Regions from separate parts of the Sodalis sp. RH20 genome, predicted to be linked through region 2. Evidence: predicted binding sites of a transcription regulator. Region 2 holds the regulator's gene; the other holds the start of a gene.
What was found. Region 2 encodes LexA, which represses DNA repair genes until DNA is damaged. Its sites were predicted from a motif close to TNCTGTATGTACATACAGNA; they were not measured.
Positions count from the first base shown of each region.

Region 1: a site for LexA is predicted at 7,275-7,294, ahead of ACL2XM_RS14030 (DNA translocase FtsK 4TM domain-containing protein). Genes of this name have one in related genera too.

Region 1 covers NZ_CP178733.1:3,038,941-3,050,337, reverse strand. The annotation lists gene clpA (ATP-dependent Clp protease ATP-binding subunit ClpA) at 1-24, shown strand, start outside; gene infA (translation initiation factor IF-1) at 230-448, opposite strand; gene aat (leucyl/phenylalanyl-tRNA--protein transferase) at 541-1,269, opposite strand; gene cydC (heme ABC transporter ATP-binding protein/permease CydC) at 1,314-3,041, opposite strand; gene cydD (heme ABC transporter permease/ATP-binding protein CydD) at 3,044-4,807, opposite strand; gene trxB (thioredoxin-disulfide reductase) at 5,339-6,307, opposite strand; gene lrp (leucine-responsive transcriptional regulator Lrp) at 6,740-7,234, shown strand; gene ACL2XM_RS14030 (DNA translocase FtsK 4TM domain-containing protein) at 7,379-10,849, shown strand; gene lolA (outer membrane lipoprotein chaperone LolA) at 11,060-11,397, shown strand, end outside.
Region 2 covers NZ_CP178733.1:4,443,543-4,454,939, forward strand. The annotation lists gene ACL2XM_RS20280 (hypothetical protein) at 1-161, shown strand, start outside; gene ACL2XM_RS20285 (inverse autotransporter beta domain-containing protein) at 209-2,971, opposite strand; gene pspG (envelope stress response protein PspG) at 3,269-3,487, opposite strand; gene dusA (tRNA dihydrouridine(20/20a) synthase DusA) at 3,780-4,817, opposite strand; gene rcsA (transcriptional regulator RcsA) at 5,246-5,872, shown strand; gene zur (zinc uptake transcriptional repressor Zur) at 6,041-6,550, shown strand; gene ACL2XM_RS20310 (CsbD family protein) at 6,782-6,991, opposite strand; gene lexA (transcriptional repressor LexA) at 7,397-8,005, opposite strand; gene ACL2XM_RS20320 (diacylglycerol kinase) at 8,126-8,494, opposite strand; gene plsB (glycerol-3-phosphate 1-O-acyltransferase PlsB) at 8,620-11,079, shown strand; gene ubiA (4-hydroxybenzoate octaprenyltransferase) at 11,127-11,397, opposite strand, start outside.

The DNA of each region.
Region 1 (11,397 bases), 1.4 Mb from region 2:
AAAGCGGAAGGCGTGGTCCACTAAACCCCGATCAGCGGGTAACGGGCAAGATAAAAAGGCGATGCGCTGCATCGCCTTTTTTTATTCCCCCAGCGGAGCGGCGGCGGACGAGGTCCGGCTGCGCGACAGGGGGCCGGGCCGTGTTCCGGCACCGGCAGGTATCATTATGGAGTATCAGGTCGGCGCGGATAAACGCCCGCACGGCGCATATCGGCGGTAAGGAAGCCTATCAGCGGCTACGGAAGACAATGCGGCCTTTGCTCAGGTCGTACGGGGTCAGCTCAACAGTGACTTTGTCGCCCGTCAGGATGCGGATATAGTTTTTGCGCATTTTACCGGAGATATGAGCGGTTACCACATGCCCGTTTTCCAATTCCACACGGAACATGGTGTTAGGCAATGTATCCAGTACCGTGCCTTGCATTTCAATATTGTCTTCTTTGGCCATCGAATCCTCTAGGTTTAAATACCATAGTTTTTAACCGGCAAGATAATGCCGAAAAACCCTCATTATGTAAAGAAGTGATGAAGAACGCCGCATTATTCACAACGATCGGGGTCGCTGTCTACGCTGCCGGCAGAGAGGGTTTGTGGTTGCCAGCAATGGGGTGCCAGCGTTAAAGGGTGTAACTGACTCAGCAGGGTCAGATAGTCGCGTCGCGGTATTTCCCGTGCGCCTAACGAGGCCGTGTGTGAGTTCAATACCTGACAGTCTATCAGTTTTCCCCCTTGTTGCCTAAAGAAACGGCAAAAAGTCAGCAACGCCGTCTTGGACGCGTTGTCCCGGCGGCTGAACATGGATTCGCCGCAGAACAGGGCGCCCTGCGCCACGCCGTACATACCGCCCACCAGTTCATCGCCCTGCCAGACTTCCACCGAGTGAGCCTGTCCCAGGGCATGCAGGCGGCGATAGGCCAAAACCACCTCGGGGCCAATCCAGGTGCCTTCTATGCCCCGTTCGGCGCAGGCGGCGATCACCTCGGCAAACGCCTGGTTGAGCGTAACGCGAAACGGGCTGTGCCTGAGAAAACGTTTCAGGCTGCGGCTGATATGGAATTCCTCCGGGAACAGCACCGCGCGGGGATCCGGCGACCACCACAAGATGGCATCCCCCGGCGAGTACCAGGGAAAAATGCCCAGTTGATAGGCGGCCAGCAGGCGCTCTGGGGAAAGATCCCCGCCGAAGGCCAACAGCCCGTTGGGTTCATGCAGCGCGGATGTCGGCGCGGGAAATCGTATTGAATCCGGAGAAAGCCGGTACAGTCGCATAGCGCTTATTTTTTATTCTCCTCAACCGTCCGCTTTAGCGATAATTATACGCCACCCGAAGAGTGATAACGAAAATACCGCCCCTTTTCCGCCATCAGCGTCGCATGGGAGCCTTGTTCAGCGATCCCGCCCCGATCCATGACATAAATTCTATCCATCATATCCAGGCCCTGCAGCCGATGGGTGATAATCACCAGGGTCTTGGCCCGGCCCAACTGATGCAACGCGTCCAATACACGCCGTTCGGTGGCGGCGTCCAGCCCTTCGGTCGGTTCGTCGAGCAGCAGCAGCGGCGCGTCGTGGAGCAGGGCGCGGGCGATGCCGAGCCGCCGCTGTTCACCACCGGATAACTGCCGTCCGCCTTCGCCCAGCCAGGCGTCGAGGCCTTGGTTTTCCAGGAGCTTGTCCAGCCCCAGAAGCGAAAGGATATGGGCCAGCCGCGCGTCGTCCGCCTGGGCCGCGCCCAACAGCAGATTGTCGCGCAGCGTGGCGTTGAAAATATGCACCCGCTGGGGCACCACGCTCATCATGGCGCGCAGCGCCGGTTCACTCCAGCGCGCCAGGGATTGACCGTTTAACAGAATTTGCCCGCGGTCCACGTCCCAGGCGCGGGTCAGCAATTGCAGCAGGGTGGATTTGCCGCTGCCGGTGTGGCCCAGGATGGCGATATGTTCTCCCGCGTTTATCCGCAACGACACCCCGGCAACCGCCGGCAGCGGCTGATCGGGATAACGGAAACCGACGGCGTCGAGGACCAGCGCGGCATCGCCGCCGGCCGCCGGTCCGTCGGCCGGGAAAACCACCGCCGGGTCGCGGCCGATGACGTCGGCGATACGTCCGGCCGAGGCGATAACCTGGCCGAGATGCTGAAAGGCGCCGGCTACCGGGCCAAGCGCTTCGAACGCCGCCAGCGTGGTAAACACGAACAACGCAATCAGCGCGCCGGGATGACTGTCGCCGCCGATGCCGGCGGCGGCAAGCCACAAAATCAAGGTGACCGCCATGCCGGTTATCAGCGTCAGCATCCCCTGCGCCAGGGCGGCCAGGTTGGCCTGCTGCCGCTGACGTTGCTGCCAGCGCCGTTCAGTCTCGTCCAATTGCCCGCGGTAGCGCGCGGCGGCGCCGTAAACCGTTAGTTCGGCATTGCCCTGCAGCCAGGTGGCCAGGTGCTGCCGGTAATCGGCGCGCAGCCGGGTCAGCGCTTCCCCCACCGGCTTCCCGGCCCGATAGAACAGCGGAGGGACGATCAGCAGCACCGCCAGCATGATTGCGCCCAATGTCAGGGCCAGGGAGGCGTCGAGCCAGCTTAGCCCCACGGTGACCACCAGAATCACCACAAAAGCGCTCAGCAGGGGCGAGAGGACGCGTAAATAGAGGTGATCCAGGGTATCGACATCCGCCACCAGGCGGTTAAGCAGCTCCGCCTGGCGAAAACCGGCCAGCGCGCCGGGGGAAAGCGGCAGGATTTTTTGAAAGGTGTAGATGCGCAAATGCTGCAAGACGCGGAAAGTGGCGTCATGGCTGACCACCCGTTCCGCCCAGCGGCCGGCGGTGCGGGTTATGGCTGCGCCGCGCACCCCGGCGGCCGGCAGCATATAGTTAAAGCTGTATAAGCCCGCCATGCCCGCCAGCGCCGAGCCGGCCAGGAACCAGCCGGACAGGCTGAGCAGGCCGATGCTGGCCAGCAGCGTGACGATGGCCAGGAGCATGCCCAGGGCAATCTGGCCGGCATGGCGGCGATACAGGGCCAGGAAGGGGAATAATACGCGCATAGTCAGAGTCCTCCGCGACGATAGGCCAGCAGGTCGGCAAAGGGGCCGGGTAAAGAGGCCAACTGCGCATAGCGTCCCTGCTGCACGATTTGGCCGTTGCCCATGACCCAGATATCATCGAAATCGCGGATATCCGCCAGTTGATGGGTGACCAGTATCGTGGTGTGCCGCCGGGATGCCCGGTCCAGCGCCGCCGTGACCAGCTTTTCGCTGTGGGCGTCCAGGCTGGCGGTCGGTTCGTCGAGCAGCATCAGCGCCGGGGATTGCAGCAGGGCGCGTCCCAGGGCGACACGCTGCGCCTGGCCGACGGACAGGCGCGCGGCATTGTCGCCAAGCACGGTATCCAGTCCCTGCGGCAGCAGCGGTAAAAATTCGCTGATATAGGCCTGCTCCACCGCCTGTTTTAGAACGGCGGCATCCGCGTCGGGCCGCCCGAGCAGGATATTATCCTTCAGCGTCGGCGCGGGCAGGAACGGGTCTTGGCTGATCCAGCTCAGTTGGCTGCGCCAATGCGACGGCGACAGGTCGCGCAGCTCATGGCCGTTAACGCGCAATGAACCCTGGTAGGGCAGGAATCCCAACAGCACATGTAACAGCGAACTTTTGCCGGCCCCGCTTTGCCCGACGATGGCCAATCGCCGGCCGGGTTCCAGCGTGAAATTCAGCGGGCCGGCCAGCGCCGTGCCGTCCGGCGCCATGATGACCAGTTGTTCGGCGCGCAGGCCGATGGGGCCCAGGACGGGCGCGGCGAGACCCGCGCCCTGCGACTGCACGTCGGTCTCGAGAAAGGCAACCAGCGATTCCGCCGCGCCCACCGCCTGGGCCTTGGCGTGGTAAAAAGCGCCTAAATCCCGCAGCGGCTGAAAAAACTCCGGCGCCAGTATCAAGACCAGGAAACCGGCGAACAAGGTGACGCCGGTGCCGTAGCTGCCGAAGTGAAGCTCGCCGAGATACGAAAAGCCAAAATACACCGCCACCACCGCAATGGAAATCGAGGCAAAAAATTCCAGCACACCGGAGGAAAGAAACGCCAGCCGCAGGACTTCCATGGTACGTAAACGGAAATCGTTGGTGGCGCGGCTGATATGCTCGGTTTCCGCCTGCGCGCGATCAAACAGTCTTAGCGTGTCCAGGCCGCGCAGGCGATCGAGGAAATAGCCCGACAGCCGGGCCAGCGCCAGGAAGTTGCGGCGGTTGGCGTCGGCGGCGCCCATCCCCACCAGCGCCATAAACAAGGGGATCAGCGGCGCGGTGCAAAATAATATCAGCCCGGCCATCCAGTTCACCGGGAACACCGCCAGTAAAATCAGCAGCGGCACCAGGCCCGCCAGATACATTTGCGGCAGATAGCGCGCATAATAATCCTGCATGTCCTCAATCTGCTCAAGCAGAAGGCTGCTCCAACTGCCGGCGGGTTTGCCCTGGATCCAGGCGGGGCCCAGCAGTTCCAGCCGATCCAGCACCTGGCGGCGTATTTCCCGTCTCAGCACCTGTCCGGCGATAAAACCGACCCGCTCGCGCAGCCAGCCTGCCAACGCCCGCAGCGCAAACAGCGCCGCCATGGCGATAAACCAGCCCGTAAGCGCCTCGCGCGGCTGCTGCCCGACAATCAGCGCCTGCAGCAGATAAGCCAATACCCAGGCCTGGGCGATGATAACCAGGCCGCTCAGCAGGCCCAGCAGTAAAGAGAAACGAAGCCAGCGCTTTACCAGCGCGCTTTGCGACTTGAGCCAGCGGACAAGCACTTGCTGTCGGTTTTTATTCATTGAAGACAATTTCAGCCGGTGTGATGTGTATGTAAGTCGAAAATCCCATGTGGGGAAGCGAAAAGCCGGAAAAGGGCAGGCGTTCTCCAGCGTGCCGACATATTACCCTGTTGCGGCGGAGGTGAAAATAATAATGACATTTATCAGGGGACCTTTGCCTGCGGGCGCAACGGCATTTCAGCCGACTGGACGGCGCCGTGGGGATATGAAATTCTGCCGCTTTTTCGCATGCCATAAGTTGGGCGTTTTCATGGTATGCCGGGCGCCGGCATGCGACAAGGGGATGGCAGTAGCGCCATCCCCTCCCGGTATCAAATATCACATAAAACAAAAAGAAAGCGTTAACGTTGCAAACAGTGGTTTTGACGTTGTAACGGCATAGCGTGCGCTGGCGGCACAAAGCCCGGCTGGATGAGCCGCCGGGAGCGGCTCAAGCTCAGGGTCGCGCCGGGAGCGCGTCCCGGACGGTCCAAAAAACGGGCTGGTTGTGGCGACAGGAACCGCGCATCAACGCCGCGCCTCGAAACGCCCTTACCGATCGTTTACCGGCACCAACCCGTCCAGATAACGTTCAGCGTCCAGCGCCGCCATGCAGCCGGTGCCGGCCGAGGTAATCGCCTGGCGGTAGATATGGTCCATCACGTCGCCCGCGGCAAATACGCCCGGAATGCTGGTCTGGGTGGCGTTGCCCGCAATACCGGACTGTACGCGGATATAGCCGTTCTCCAGCTCCAGCTGGTTGCCGAAAATCGCCGTATTGGGATGATGACCGATGGCGATAAATACGCCGGCGACCGCCAGCGTGTCGACCACGCCGCTGACGACGTTCTTCAGCCGCACGCCGGTCACGCCCATTTCATCTCCCACCACTTCTTCCAGGGTGCGGCCGGTATGCAGCACGATACTGCCGCTGGCGACCTTATCCATCAGGCGATCGATCAGGATTTTTTCCGCGCGGAAGATATCGCGCCGGTGGATCAGATGCACCTCGGTGGCGATATTGGACAGATACAGCGCTTCTTCCACGGCCGTATTGCCGCCGCCGACCACCGCGACTTTTTGCTGGCGGTAGAAGAAACCGTCGCAGGTGGCGCAGGCGGATACGCCTTTGCCCTTATAGGCTTCCTCCGACGGCAGGCCGATATAGCGCGCGGATGCGCCGGTGGCGATAATCAGGGCGTCACAGGTAAATTCACCGGTATCGCCGGTCAGCCGGAAAGGGCGGTTTTGTAAATCGACCTGGTTAATATGATCGAAAATGATTTCGGTGTTGAATTTTACGGCGTGGGCGTACATGCGCTCCATCAGCGAAGGTCCGGTCAGCCCTTCCGGATCGCCCGGCCAGTTCTCGACCTCGGTGGTGGTGGTCAGCTGGCCGCCTTGTTCCATACCGGTTATCAGCACCGGATGCAGGTTGGCGCGGGCGGCATAAACCGCGGCGGTATATCCCGCCGGTCCCGACCCCAGGATAATTAATTTACTGTGTTTCGCCGTAGACATATTTTCCTCGTTTAACTCACCGCTTAGATCCCAACTCGTCGATGATAAGAAAGTTACCAGACAATGAAAAGGATGCAAAAAGTTGTTGGCGATTTTTATCATCGTTATGGACTATCGATAGGCGGATTTTACCATCAATTAGGACATTATCGGGCTAAAAAGAGCCCTTAAGCCCCGGACAATGTGTTTCCGCAGGATTTAATCGGCATGTTGTTCTGATTTTTATCGTTTTACTTTGACAATACGCTGCGCTTTTGCGAAAACATCAGGGTAAGGAAAATGATGCGTTGGTTTCGGACAGGCAGTTAGCAAGGCAGTTGAAACAGTTGGCCCTAAAATAAAACAGACAACGGGTCTTAAAGCAAACCCTGATACATTGAAGTCGGCAGGGGTGTGGCAAGCACAGGGAAGGTACTAAGAGAGACAATAATAATGGTAGACAATAAAAAGCGCCCGGGAAAGGATCTCGATCGTATTGACCGTAACATCCTCAATGAGTTGCAAAAGGATGGCCGGATATCAAACGTCGAACTTTCTAAACGGGTTGGATTATCCCCAACACCTTGCCTGGAACGCGTGCGCCGTCTTGAGCGCCAGGGTTTCATCCAAGGGTATACCGCTTTACTTAATCCACATTATCTTGATGCGTCTTTACTGGTGTTTGTGGAGATTACCCTTAACCGGGGTGCGCCCGATGTGTTTGAGCAATTCAATACCGCCGTACAAAAGCTGGAAGAAATTCAGGAATGCCATTTGGTTTCGGGTGATTTCGACTATCTGCTGAAAACGCGGGTGCCTGATATGTCGGCCTATCGTAAACTGCTGGGCGAGACGCTGTTGCGCCTGCCGGGGGTCAACGATACGCGTACCTACGTGGTGATGGAAGAAGTGAAGCAGAGCAACCGGCTGGTCATTAAGACACGCTAAGTCATAACACAGGTGCAAATTTCACGTTTTATGGTTACACTCCTGTGCATTCATACAGTTTCAGCGCCGGCGGCATGACGGCCGGCGCTGTTATTAAGCTATTATATCGGTTATATCGGCATAGATAACCCTGGAGAGCCTTTCTTGAGCCAGGAATATACAGAAGATAAAGAAGTTGAATTGAAAACGCTCAGCAGCAGTCGCCGGTTACTCGAGGCTGTTCTGATTGTCATGGCGATTTTTGCCCTCTATTTGATGATTTCCCTAGTCAGTTTCAACCCTTCCGACCCCAGTTGGTCGCAAACTGCCTGGCATGGTCCTATCCATAACCTGGGGGGCGGCATCGGCGCCTGGTTTGCCGATACGCTGTTCTTCACCTTCGGCGTGCTGGCCTATGCCCTTCCGCCGCTGATGCTGATTTTCTGCTGGACGTCGTTTCGCCAGCGGGAAGAGCAGGACTATGTGGACTATTTTGCCCTATCGCTGCGGCTGATTGGGACGCTGGCGCTGATCCTGACCTCATGCGGCCTGGCCGCGCTCAATGTCGACGATCTCTATTACTTTGCCTCGGGCGGCGTGATCGGCAGCCTGCTCAGCAACGCCATGCTGCCGTGGTTTAACGGCATCGGCGCCACCCTGACCCTGCTCTGCGTATGGGCGTCCGGCCTGACCCTGTTTACCGGCTGGTCCTGGCTCACCATTGCCGAAAAAATCGGCGGCGTGGTCATGGGTTGCCTGACATTTATGTCGAACCGCTCCCGCCGCGACGAGCGGGACTACGACGACGAGTACGATGACGAAGACCTGGAGGCCGCAGGGGACGACGCGGTCCGCGCCGAAGCGTTGGACGCGCTTGACCCGCTGCTGGCGACCTCCGGCCCTGATGCCGCCGGGACCAAGCCTGATGCCGCTCCCGCGGCTATCGGCACGGTGGCGGGGCCTTCCGCCACGTCCAGCCATCCGGAGCTCGCCGAGCAGACCGGCGACCCGCTGGCCGTCACGCCGCCGGGCGCGGTGTCGCCGCCGGTGGCGGCCCCTGCGGCCGGCCCCGCGCCTGCCGCCGTCTACTCCCAGCAGCCCGCCGCGCCGGCCCCCCAGTCGGCGTCCGCGCAGGCTATCCCGCAATATCGTTTTGAGTTGCCGGACGCACCGTCCGTTCCTCCTTCCCAGGGCGGCTTTCCCGATGAAGACGATGATGGTCCGCAGATGGGCGACTGGCAGCACGACGGTGACGAATCGCACACGCCATACGATTTCAACGTGGCGCAGCGCAGCAGCGGGCAGGTCACTGCTTCCACGCCGCCTTATGACGCCGCCGCGCTGACCTTTATGCCGGCGTTCAGCGCCACCAGCGACGAAAATCCGCAGGTCAAGCAGGGCATCGGTCCTGAATTGCCGCGTCCTAACCGGGTACGCATCCCCACGCGCCGGGAGCTTGCCTCGTTTGGCATCAAGCTGCCGTCGCAGCGCAACGCGACGGCGACGGCGCAGCAACGCCCGCAGGAAGAAGACGCGCTGTCGCAGGCGCCGCAGTCCGAGGAAGAACAAGCCGCCGCCCAGCAATCGGCGCTGCACCAGGAATTTCTGCAGCAGCAGGAACAACGCTATGGCGCGGCCGGGAACGAGGGCGACGACGAGGAAGAAGACGCCTGGCAGCAACAGCAGCTGGCCGCCGAATTTCAACGCCGGCAGGAGATGCGTTACGTGGCGGACGCCGACGAACGGGCCATGCCGACATCGCCGGTTTCGCCGCCGGCCGGCATTGATGCGCCTGCGGCGTTCGCTCCGCCGCCGCGGGCCGATCGGGTGGATGATACTCTCGCAGCCCGGTTTACGCCCTCCACGCAGCCTGGTCACGAGTTCGGTTCCGGCGCGTCGACCGCGGCCGGGCATGTTCCCGGCGGTTATGACGAGCAGGCTCATTCCCGCGCAGAGGATTATCCGGCCGACGATGAGGACGCGCTGTCGGACGGGCATGTCCAGCCTTCGGCACGGCTAGGGGCAGGCGCCGCGCCGGCGCCATTGCCGTCGCCGGTGGGAGGGCGCGCGGTGGTTCAGCCGGCGGCGCCCGCCATGGACAGCCTGATCCATCCCTTCCTGATGCGTAATGAACAACCGTTGCACAAGCCCACCACGCCGCTGCCGACGCTGGACCTGTTAACGTCGCCGCCGGTGGAGGACGAACCGGTGGATATGTTCGCGCTGGAGCAAACCGCGCGGCTGGTTGAAGCGCGGCTGGCGGACTACCGCGTGAAGGCCGAGGTGGTCGGTATTTCTCCCGGTCCGGTTATTACTCGCTTCGAGCTGGACCTGGCGCCGGGCGTGAAAGCGGCGCGCATTTCCAATCTGTCGCGGGATTTGGCGCGCTCCCTGTCGGCGGTGGCGGTGCGGGTGGTGGAAGTGATCCCCGGCAAACCTTACGTCGGCTTGGAATTGCCGAACAAGCGCCGCCAGACGGTATACCTGCGCGAAGTGCTGGATTGCGATAAATTCCGCGAGACCGTCTCGCCGCTGGCTATCGTGCTGGGCAAGGACATTGCCGGCCAGCCGGTGATTGCCGATCTGGCCAAAATGCCCCATCTGCTGGTGGCCGGTACCACCGGGTCAGGTAAATCGGTGGGGGTCAACGCCATGATCCTCAGCATGCTGTATAAAGCGACGCCGGAAGAGGTGCGCTTTATCATGATTGACCCGAAAATGCTGGAACTGTCGGTGTACGAAGGCATTCCCCACCTGCTGACCGAAGTGGTCACCGACATGAAAGACGCCGCCAATGCCCTGCGCTGGTGCGTGGGCGAGATGGAGCGCCGCTATAAACTGATGTCGGCCCTGGGGGTGCGTAACCTGGCCGGCTATAACGAACGTATTGAACAGGCTATCGCCATGGGCCGGCCGGTGCCGGATCCTTTCTGGAAACCGGGCGACGGCATGGCCGATTCGCCGCCGATGCTGGAAAAACTGCCATATATCGTGGTGTTGGTGGACGAGTTCGCCGACCTGATGATGGCGGTGGGCAAAAAGGTGGAAGAGCTGATTGCGCGTTTGGCCCAGAAAGCCCGCGCCGCCGGCATCCATCTGGTGCTGGCGACCCAGCGGCCGTCGGTTGACGTGATAACCGGCCTGATTAAGGCCAATATCCCGACCCGTATCGCCTTTACCGTGTCCAGTAAAATCGACTCCCGTACCATTCTCGATCAGTCGGGGGCGGAATCATTGCTCGGCATGGGCGATATGCTGTACCTGGCGCCCAACTCTTCCATACCGGTGCGTGTGCACGGCGCCTTTGTGCGCGACCAGGAGGTGCACGCGGTCGTCAGCGACTGGAAGGCCCGTGGCCGGCCGCAGTATATTGACAGCATCACCAGCGCGGGCGAAGAGGGTGAGGCCGGTCCCGGCGGCATGGACAGCGACGAGGAACTGGATCCGTTATTCGATCAGGCGGTGCAGTTCGTGGTCGACAAGCGCCGCGCCTCGATTTCCGGGGTGCAGCGCCAGTTCCGCATCGGCTATAACCGCGCCGCCCGCATCATCGAGCAAATGGAGATCCAGGGCATCGTCAGTTCGCAGGGCCATAACGGCAACCGTGAAGTACTGGCCCCGCCATCGCCGGATTAACGCGCTGGTGCCCATGACAGGCCTGCTTTGGCCGCCAGGGGGGTAACCCCCTGTGCAAAGATGCGTAAAGCGGCAGGTTTTCAGAGGATTGGCCTATGCCTTCCCGTCATTGTTCCGATAAAGTTAAGCCTATCAGGGTGTCGCCTGCCGGCCGGTCTATTTCTTGCCGGCCCGGATGTTGCGCCTTTCATTTTTCAAGGAATGCTTATAATGAATAAAAGGTTATTAGTCGCTTGCCTGCTTAGCGCCGTGGTTGCCGCGCCGGCGCTGGCCGATGATGCCGGCGCGCTGCAAAGCCGCCTGAACCGAGTCAACAGTTTCCATGCCGCATTCACCCAGAAAGTGACCAGCGCGGACGGCGGCGCGGTGCAGGAAGGAGAAGGCGAACTGTGGGTAAAACGGCCGAATCTGTTTAACTGGCATATGACCGCGCCGGATGAGAGCCTGCTGATTTCAGACGGTAAAACGCTGTGGTTTTATAATCCCTTTGTCGAACAGGCCACCGCCACTTGGCTGAAAAACGCCACCGGCAATACGCCGTTTATGCT
Region 2 (11,397 bases):
CATACTTACGTAATATACGCGCTATCTATGGCGGTAGAAGGTCTTTCGCCGCGCTACAGGATGACTCACGGGTCAGCGTATGGGGCGGCGGCGAAGCCGCGCAACAAGCCAATGTTCCCGCCGTGCTGGCCGGCAATATTTCCTATACCCTGCCGGTGTAACGACGGATCCGCTTGTCAATTATCCGCGGTTATAGTCACCGTTTATTTTATAGAAAATTCATATAATTACCTGTACTGTTTATTTGCATGCCCAGGTTATAAGCGGCTAATGCCCCCAGGACCACCACATTTGCTTCCGCCGAGCCATTGGTTGCTTCAAGGGTGGCGATACCGTCAGCACCGGTAAAAACAGGGTTGACGACGGCCGCGGCAGTTGACGGCAGCTGGACACCAGACTGTACCCGGACAAAGGTGATATCTATTCTTGCGTTAGGCACCGGTTCGCCTCGCGGCGAAAGAAGGTCTATTTCGATTCTATTACGTGAAAAGCCGTCAGCGGGCTGATTATTGGTGATAACACGCCAGGTAGCGGTAGGCGACGCGAAACGGCCGCCGGTGCTGGAGTAGTTTTGCCCATTTCCCAATGCGGCGGTGAGAACCACGCTGCCATTGCTGGTACTGGTATAACGCACCTCCGCCCTGCCATTGCCATCTGTCACCGGGTTGGTTGACGAATCAATGGTTAAGGTCCCCGGGTTTGAAGGCAGGGTATAGGTGGCGCTTAACGCAAGCTGGACATTTGGCAAAGGAATGCCGTTAACATCTTTGGCAATAATTTCAGCGACATTTTGCTGGAGGCCGTTGCTTAAACCATCATTTGCCGTAACGGCGATACTCAGCATCACCACCTGCTCGATAAAATGCATTTCCCCGGAGGTTTTGCTGATACCTTCGACCGCCGCCGTCACCTTGACCGGCCCCGGCCGATCGGTGGTGACGCTTGCCATCAAGGTACCGTCATCACGCGTGCGTCCGCTGGCAGGATTCACCCTGGCGTCATTATCCGCCGAGAAGGTCACCGGCAGATCGGCCAGGGGCTGATTGTTTATATCCCTTACCGTAAGTTTAATCTGGTGGGCGTCAATATTGTCGGCCACTTTATCGCCGCTGGTTAAAATCTCAAGCGTCGTGTTGGCTTCGTCCGGCGCGGCGACAGCAGCAAAATGCACATCCACCGCGCGGCTGCTGCCCGCGACCGTCGCCCTCACCTGGCTGGTACCGCCTTTCAACGAGGTAATCCGGGCGGTGGCGATACCAAAGCGGTCCGTGACCACTGGACTTGGCACCGTGGCCTCATTGGTGGCGCTAAAGTTGACCGCCTGCCCGGCGACCGCCCGCCCGGCCAGGGTGACGGTGGCCTGAACCTCATTAGCCGCGGCGCCGTTCGCTTCGGCGTTATCCACCGTCACCGCAAGCCCACTTATCACTAGCTGTTCGGCGGGGGCCACGATGTTGATGACCACCTGTGCCTGGTTTGACCCATTGCCCTGTTGGTCGATGGCGCGCGCGCGCAGATGATAGCGGTTGGCCGAAGCTCCTCCCTGCCGGAACGGCGGCAGCACGATGTCGATGGCATCCGTGGCAGGAAGGGTTACCGCGCCCCCCGCCCCCACAAGCTCCGCGGCATCCCAATCAATCCTTGCCAGCCCATATTTTGCCATAACCTGCGCGCTGATATGCATTGTCTCACCGGCGGTTCCGGTCAACTGCTCTGGTAAAATCAGGCGGATTAATTCTTGCTTCTGGTATTCGAGAACAATATCGTTGTTACGTTCGACCAGATCATAACGGCTTACGGCCAGAGTACGCATAACGGCAACGTCCGCGGGGTCGATTTGTTTTTGCCACGTCTCGCCGATGCGATAGTTTAGCTGCAGGTTGATAGAGGTATCCTCATTATTACCTTTTCCGATGCGGTAATTTGCGCCCAGGGTTAATAACGGGAAAGGGGTATAATTCACCCCCAGCGTCACGGCATAAGGATTTTGCACCCGGGTTCCCCTGCCGAACAAGGCCACATCATCTCCGCGGTATTTTTCATAGATGAGTTTCCCGCCTAATTGCGGCCAGGCCGGTAGCCAGGCTTGTGCGCGCACATCATAGCCGTCCGCCGGCCGTTCATTATAATCGGCATAATCCCGCGACTGATGCCAGCCGGACAAAGCAAAGTAGTTGTTGGCGGATAATTTCAGGTAATCGGTCCAGGCCTCCGCGCCTACGCCTGCCCGACGATTGTTGCCGGTCAGGTCGTTATCGTAGAAAAAATTCATCCCGTACAGCCAGGCATCATGATAGGTTCTTATTCCCCATCCCATATTAAGGGTGTTCCTATCGTCGTTATTCCGCCCGCCCAATTGCACAAATAACATAGCAGAGTCGTCGTCATACAGAGGTAATAAAAAATCCAGCGAGCTATTTACGAAGCGGAAACGATTATCGGTATTGATCTTCACCCTGGCGGTACCATAGTGATTTAACCATTTCTGCATGGCCGCGCCTGCCTCGCCGGTCACCAGCGAGCCAACCCTTGCTCCCATCTCCCCATCGGATTGATCGGCGGACATCATCGTGCCAAGCGTGGTAAACCTATTGATGAACCGCTGATCATCGTCGGTCGCCACGGCTATGGGCAAACCAGGCTTACTCAAGGTGTCGCCAGCCGGCACGTCAATTTCATCCCCTGCCGTCAATGAAGCGAAAGGTTTCGAAAAAGTACGGAATTTATTCAAATTTTTTAAATTTTCCGCTGTAATATGATATTTCCTTGCTACAGAATCAACCGTTTCCCCTTCCCCTAAAATATAAGTCCGACTCATAAATACAGCGGCACCTGGCGTCTCAGCAGCATGCACATCAATGATAACAGAGTGCAACATCAGGATTATAAAAACAAAAAGCCAAATAAAACACTTAAAAAAAGCTAATCGATAAAATAACGATTTATGTATTTTAACTTTAGTTAGCTGCATGATATACCACGCATTATAAATAATATATATTAAAAATGCACACCAGCTTCAATGAAATGCAGCTCTCATTTATATAGCGATGTGAGTGGACGCATAGCTTTAAATAACGAGAGCTACTATAGCAATCTATAAATAAGCAATATCGAGATATTCGCTGGGTTTTTGAAAAGCTTATGGGATACTAATATTATTATATCAAAAATAACGTTTTGGCACCTTGCCCTTGTCAGGTAAGGCGCCAGCTGGAAGACTTCGGATTAGATATAACACCTATGCCGCCCATCCCGGGCGGGTAGCTTAATAGCGGGGAAAACGGGGCGGGTTAACCGTACGCCAGATCCAGGCCACCACCAGCGCGAGTAACAGCCAGGGGAGCAGTTTCAACGCCATGACCAGCACGCCGGCAAACATCATGACCAGGAAACCCACCGCCAGCGCCGCCAGTACGCCCAGGAATGAGATACCGGTCAACAGCAGCATGAAAAAGAATGCGATGACAAAGACGAATTCCACCATTACAGGCTCCTGAAATCGGGGTGACACAGCAGGCTGGACCTTCTGCGCCTATTGCGATGATAATAAACATATTACAAAAATCGTGCCAATAAAGTAGCGCGCCAGGCCATTGAAAAATAATGAAAAATAGTGTTGTGCTCAAAGCAGGAATGGTATTTTTGACTAATTAATAGTTATTATCGCCGCTATCAGCAGCCTCAATCCCGCGCCATGGCCGCAATAGCCCTCATGACGCGCTTTCGCCCCCGGCGGCGCATGGCGGTACCCATTGGCTGGGGGCAGCCGGCAAAAGTTATTCGGCAACGCACCGCATCGGTTCAGCTTTTGCCACTTTGGCCAATGCCTGACGTACCACCTCAATACCGGCGCCGGGCTTGTGGGCGTTTTCGCTCAGATGACGTCGCCATTGCCGCGCGCCCGGCACGCCCTGGAATATCCCAAGCATATGGCGGGTGATATGGCCGAGGTAAGTGCCGTTCGCCAGCTCGCGTTCCATATAAGGAAACATGGCTTCCACCACCGCTGTCATGGTGTCATGGGGATCAACGACACCAAATAACCGGCTGTCCACCTGGCACAGCATACCGGGATTCTGGTAGGCCTCGCGTCCTATCATCACGCCATCCAGGCAGCTCAGATGCCGCTGGGCGTCGTCAAGCGTCGTGATGCCGCCATTAATGGCAAACGTCAAGGAAGGAAAATCGCGTTTTAGCTGATAGACGCGTTCATAATCCAGCGGCGGTATCTCGCGATTTTCCTTCGGGCTCAGCCCCGATAGCCACGCCTTACGCGCATGGATAATAAAGGTCTCGCAGCCGCCCTGCTCAGCCACAGTCTGGATAAACTCGCACAAGAATTCATAACTATCCTGTTCGTCTATACCAATACGGGTTTTCACTGTCACCGGAATCGACACCGCCGAGCGCATAGCGGCGATACAATGGGCCACCCGCTCGCGCTCAGCCATCAGGCAGGCGCCGAAGCGGCCGTTTTGTACCCGGTCGGAAGGGCAGCCGACATTAAGATTAATTTCGTCATAACCGCGCAGCGCGCCCATGCGCGCGCATTGCGCCAATGCATCCGGCTCGCTGCCGCCCAATTGCAACGCCACCGGATGCTCGGCCTCGTTATAGGCCAGGTAGTCGCCCTTGCCGTATAGCAATGCGCCGGTGGTCACCATCTCCGTATACAGCAATGCATGACGGGTCAGCTGGCGCAGAAAATAGCGGCAGTGACGATCGGTCCAGTCCAGCATCGGCGCGACGGAAAAGCGCTGCGGGGAAAATGGCGCTACGGCCAGCCGGCTGTTAGCCTCGGTTGAAAATGTCATAACGTCATATGCAGGCATAAAAATGGGTTTAAGGAATACAGGGAGATTATCTGTGTAGTGTATCACAGAAACCCTATTAGGTAGCGAACACCCAATGCGGCGATTCATCAAACATGTTAATGTTTAATGCTTACTAAACATAGGTAAATGTTTAAAGATTGTTAAATAATCATGCTTCCAGAATGCGCGAAAAGGCCACGGCGTCTCAAATAAGCACCATTTCATCCCAATACCTCCCCAAGTGATTTACAAAGCGATCATAATCATTTATCACATGATCTTAATTCAAATTTATCCAGCCATGCTGATAAAAGGTTGAAAAATGATAAATCGATATAGACAGTAATTTTTATATTTTAATATTCCCCTATGTCATTTTTTATCCGAATCCTTTTTATTTCAGGATGAATCTAATTGCAGATATTATTATGACAGTATTTATACTCGATCCTTGCACTTATACTAAATGCGCGCTTAAAAGCTCATTGTCGGCAAGCGGTATCAAAGGCGCCATTCGCGATGTGGACAATATCAGCACGTTGCGAATGAGATGCAAAAACGCCAATCCTTCGATAGTTTTTATTAATCAAAACTCTTATCAGTATCAAGGGGATGGAGAAGGATTAAAATCCATTATTGACGAACGGCCTTTGACGCTTTTTTTTATTTTCATTGGTAATGAGAATATTAAGTTCCATGATTTCGTGCCAATCAGGGACAATGTGATTATTTTATCAAAATTTATAAAGATCAGCACATTGTTAATGATAATCCGTTACTTTATGGACACCAAAGCCTGGCGCAATGACGATTCCGCCATCGGGTTCTCTCCGCTGCGTTTTAGCAAGACCGAAGTAGAAATTTTAACCATGTGGATGTCAGGTTATGACACCATGTATATCTGTACCCAATTGCACATTAAAGAAAAAACGCTTTCTTCTCACAAAATAAATATTAAGCGGAAAACCAAGGCCAGTAATAAACAGGTGATATACCATTTAATTGCTATTGCCAACAGCGTCACAGATAGTATCAATATCCGTTATCCCGTTTGATGAAAACCAGCGGCTCCGTTCGAACGCCACAGCTAAAGAAACCTGCCCCCGATCCCCGTCCCCTCACCCTTTTGCCGGTGACAATATGGGTTAAAACACGCCAATATTCGGCGTTTTTCCGCCTTCATGATAAGATAGAGGGCGGAAATCAGCAGTGGGGGAAACGCTATGAATACCACCGATCAGTCTCAATTGCTCAGCCAGGCTGAACAATTATGTGAGCAACGCAACGTGCGCCTGACGCCACAGCGACTGGAAGTGTTGCGCCTGATGACACAGCAGGATGGCGCGATCAGTGCTTACGACCTGCTTGATCTGCTGCGGGCGACGGAACCGCAGGCAAAGCCGCCGACAATTTACCGCGCGCTGGATTTCCTTCTGGAACAAGGTTTTATCCATAGAGTGGAATCCACTAACAGCTTTGTTCTTTGCCACCATTTTGAGCAGCCCAGTCACACCTCCGCCTTCTTTATCTGCGATCGCTGCGGCCAGGTGACTGAACAATCAACCGAAGGCATTGAAGATATTTTGCAAAAAATGGCGCAAGCCACGGGTTTCGCCATGCGCCATAATGTCGTCGAGGCACACGGGTTTTGTACCTTATGCGCCGAAGTGCAAGCTTGTGACAATCCCCAGGACTGCGGACACGATCATAGCGTAGCGATAAAGAAACGCTAGCGTCCCATTTTGGCTTTTACAAGAACCCGGGAGCAAATGACGTTTATTATGGCTGAAGTGAGATAACGCGTTTGGTTAATACATTGGAGAGGCCGCAAAACAGAGGAATGCTGATAGGATCATATTAAATAGGTGGTACGTCCTTGTACCTTTGGGTAGGAACACTTAAGGAAGCCATAACCGCACAGTGAATATGCATTAGTCATCATTAGTCATGATTTCCAAAAATCATTACCAACGATATTTGTTACGTGTTTCCCAGTCCTTTACTTCCGTTTCCGCGGCTTCTTTACCGTAACCGTAACGTTCCTGGATCTTACCGATTAACTGATCGCGTTTACCTTCAACTACCGTCAGATCATCGTCAGTAAGCTTACCCCATTGTTCTTTCATTTTACCTTTGAACTGTTTCCAATTACCGCTGGCTTGATCTTTGTTCATCGGAGTTCTCCTTGGTTATCGGTTTCTCAGTCAACATCTGCCACTCCAGGTTTTGTTAGCGCATAGCGAGGACACGTATTGCGTCCCAAAACCTGCATGTCATAAGTTAACCCTATGTCTAAAGTATAGCAGGGGATTTGGCATAAGGTTTATTCAGCAGATGATTAGACCATATTGGCAGGGTTATAAACGCCGTATGGGCTATAAGGTGAAATAAAACAGTAGGTAGAAGGTATCAGCCCGTACACCGCTAATTGTAACTAAATATAAATACCGCTAGCGGCAGCGGCCGCGCCGCAGCACTTTTATGGCGGCGAACCCGCATTCCGCGTCGCCGGTTATCCGCCATAAAATCCTCGCTGACGCGGGATAAGGGATATTCAGGATGCCATGGAGCACCGTGAGTTAAATCCAGTTGCCGTTGCGGATAACGCCGACCGCTAAACCTTCGATGGACATTTCCTGCTCGCGCAAATCGACAATAATGGGCGAAAACTCGCTGTTTTCCGGTAGCAACTCAACGATGTTACCGTGTCTTTTCAGGCGTTTTACCGTGACCTCGTCATTGATTCGCGCCACCACGACCTGACCGTTATGGGCATCCTGGGTTTTATGCACCGCCAGCAGATCGCCGTCCATGATGCCGATATCCTTCATGGACATGCCGCTGACACGCAGCAGGAAATCCGCGTGGGGCTTAAACAGATCGGGATCGATCTGGTAATGGCTTTCGATATGCTGTTCGGCCAGCAGGGGTTCTCCGGCGGCCACGCGGCCGATCAGCGGCAGGCCGGTTTCTTCTTCTATCAATAACCGGATGCCGCGCGAGGCGCCGGAAACGATTTCAATGGCGCCCTTGCGCGCCAGCGCCTTAAGGTGCTCTTCGGCGGCGTTAGGGGATTTAAATCCCAGACGATGCGCGATCTCCGCCCGGGTCGGCGGCATGCCGGTTTGCGCAAGATGATCGCGGATGAGGTCAAATACCTCTTGTTGTCTGGCGGTTAATGCTTTCATTCCGTCCCCTGTTTGTTTATACAGTCTTTCTGTGAGTATATACAGGTCCGCAGCAATTGAAAACCACAAGCGTTGCAAAATGTGATAAAACCCTGCCGACGACCGGCCGCGCCGGCCATTTTAAGGAATATACCGCCATAACAGCGTTATCCACACGAACAGCGCCAAAACAATGGCCAGGGTCACCGCCGCCGAGCCCAGGTCCTTCGCCCGGCCAGAAAGTGGATGCAGCTCCGGCCCGATGCGATCCACCACCGCTTCAATAGCACTATTCACGATCTCAACGATCAGCACCAGCCATACCGAACCGATCAATAAAATCCGCGCCACGGGTTCTGGCTCCAGGTAACAGGCAAGGGCAACCGCCACCACGGCAACCACCACTTCCTGGCGAAAAGCGGCTTCATGCCGCCAGGCGGCGCGATATCCTTTTATGGAATAGCCCATGGCGTTAAAGATGCGCCGAAGTCCGTTGGTTTGGTTTGCCATAATTTTGCGCGCTAAAGAAAAATTGTGCCTATATTACCGTTTCTTCTCGTTCGCATCACCACAGATCTGTCGCGCGGTTTCTGGTATTCTTGTGGCGCAATGCTAACAAGAGGCTTCACGAAGATATGTCAGGCTGGCGTACTATTTATTATACGTTGTTGAATTTACCGCTCAGGCTACTGGTGCGGAGTAAAGCCATTCCCGCCAATCCCCGGCAAGAAGCCGGCTTGGACCCGCTGCGGCCAATGATGTATGTTTTGCCCTATAACTCCAAGACGGACCTGCTCACCCTGCGCGCGCAATGTCTGCAACTGGGGTTGTCCGATCCGCTGATACCGATAGAGATCGATGGCGTCGTCTTGCCGCGCTACGTCTTTATCCACGATGGCCCCCGTATTTTTCGCTATTTTTCCGAAAAACTGGAATCCGTGAAGCTGTTTCACGATTATCTGGATTTACATCGCAATAATCCGCAGCTTGATGTCCAGATGGTGCCGGTATCCGTTATGTTCGGACGATCGCCCGGCCGTGAAGCGCAGCTGAACCAGCCGGCGCCCCAGTTGCGCCTCCTCAATGGTTTCCAGAAGTTTATCGCCGTCTTGTGGTTGGGGCGCGACAGCTTTGTGCGTTTTTCCCGTCCGCTGTCCATGCGCTATATGGCGACCGAGCATGGCACCGATAAAACCATCGCGCAGAAGCTGGCACGCGTCGCCATGATTCATTTTGCCCGCCAACGCCTGGTGGCTGTGGGGCCGCGACTGCCTGTCCGTCAGGATTTATTTAATAAGCTGCTGGCGTCCAAGGCGATTGAAAAAGCCGTGGAGGACGAAGCCCGCGCCAAAAAAATCTCGACGGATAAAGCGCAGCAAAACGCCATCGAGCTGATGGAAGAAATTGCGGCGGATTTTTCCTATGAAGCCGTGCGCTTGTCGGATCGGGTATTAAGCTGGACCTGGAACCGGCTATACCAGGGCCTGCACGTGCGCAATGCCGAACGCGTCCGGCAACTGGCCGAGGACGGCCATGAGATTGTCTATGTGCCCTGTCACCGCAGCCATATGGATTATCTGCTGCTGTCCTATGTCCTGTATCATCAGGGGCTGGTGCCGCCGCATATCGCCGCCGGCATTAACCTGAACTTCTGGCCGGCGGGTCCGATTTTTCGTCGGCTGGGCGCGTTTTTTATCCGGCGTACCTTCAAGGGCAATAAACTTTACTCCACCATATTCCGCGAATATCTGGGTGAGTTATTTACCCGGGGTTATTCGGTGGAATATTTTATGGAAGGCGGGCGGTCGCGTACCGGGCGCCTGCTCGATCCCAAGACCGGCACATTGACCATGACCATCCAGGCGATGCTGCGCGGCGGCAACCGGCCTATTACGCTGGTGCCCATCTATGTCGGCTATGAACATGTTATGGAAGTGGCGACCTACGCCAAGGAATTACGGGGCGCCACCAAGGAAAAAGAAGGCTTTGTGCAGATGGTGCGCGGTTTACGTAAGTTACGCAACCTGGGACAGGGTTATGTCAATTTTGGCGAGCCGCTGTCGTTAAGCGCCTATCTTAACCAGCAGGTACCGCACTGGCGTGATTCCATCGACCCCATCGAAGCCCAGCGTCCCGGCTGGCTGGCGCCGGCGGTGGATGACATCGCCGCGAAAATCATGGTGCGCATTAATAACGCCGCGGCGGCAAACGCCATCAACCTGTGTTCCACGGTGTTGCTGGCCTCCCGCCAGCGTTCGTTAACCCGCGAGCAGCTTTTGCAGCAGTTGGCCTGCTATCTGGAACTGATGCGCAATGTGCCCTACGCCGATGACGTCACGGTGCCGGACACCACGGCGCAGGACCTATTGGAGCATGCCCTGGCGATGAACAAATTCAGCGTCGAGCAGGATACCATTGGCGATATCATCTACCTGTCCCGCGAGCAGGCGGTACTGATGACCTATTACCGCAATAATATCCAGCATCTGTTTATCCTGCCCGCGTTGGTCGCCAGTATCATTATCGGCCATCCCGGCATCGATCGCGCGCAGCTGGCACGCCGTATCGATTTGCTTTACCCACTGATGAAAGCCGAGCTGTTCATGCGCTACGAGACGTCGCAGCTCGGCCCGGTCATCGACGCGCTCATCGGGGAACTGTCGCGCCAGGAGCTGATTGCCGAGCGCGAGGGGCGGTTGTTCTTGAACCCTCCGCAATCATTTACCTTGCAACTGCTGGCGGCGGGCGTGCGCGAGACATTGCAACGGTATGCCATTACCTTTTCATTGCTGCGTTTTAATCCCCGGATCAATCGCGGCACATTGGAGAAGGAAAGCCGGATTATGGCCCAGCGACTTTCGGTGTTGCATGGCATCAACGCGCCGGAGTTTTTTGATAAAGCGGTATTCTCCACCCTGGTGGCGACGCTGCGGGATGAACATTATATTAGCGACACCGGCGATGCCATCGGCGAGAAGGTCAATGAGATGAGCGAAATCCTGAGCGAACTGATGACGCCGGAGGTACAGCTGACCATTAACAGCGCCAGCCTGCTGGCCGCAACGCCGGAAGACGCCTCCCCGTCCACGGTGTAAGAAAGCAACGGGCGTATGCCGACGCATCGCCCGTCTTTACCGCGCTGCTATAAACGGCCCTGGCCGAAAAAACTCAGGGCAATACCGATAAAAATCAGCATGCCCACCAGGTTATTGTTTAAAAAAGCTTTAAAACAGGCATCCCGTTCCCGCCGCGCGATCAGTTTTTGCTGATAGACAAATAACGCCCCCGCCAGCGCCAGGGACGTATAGAACATCACCCCCAGCGCAGACCGTATTCCCAGCCAGACCAGCAACAGCAGCGTCGCCGCTTGCAGCAGGCCGATAATCAGTTTGTCATGGCGCCCAAAAAGGATG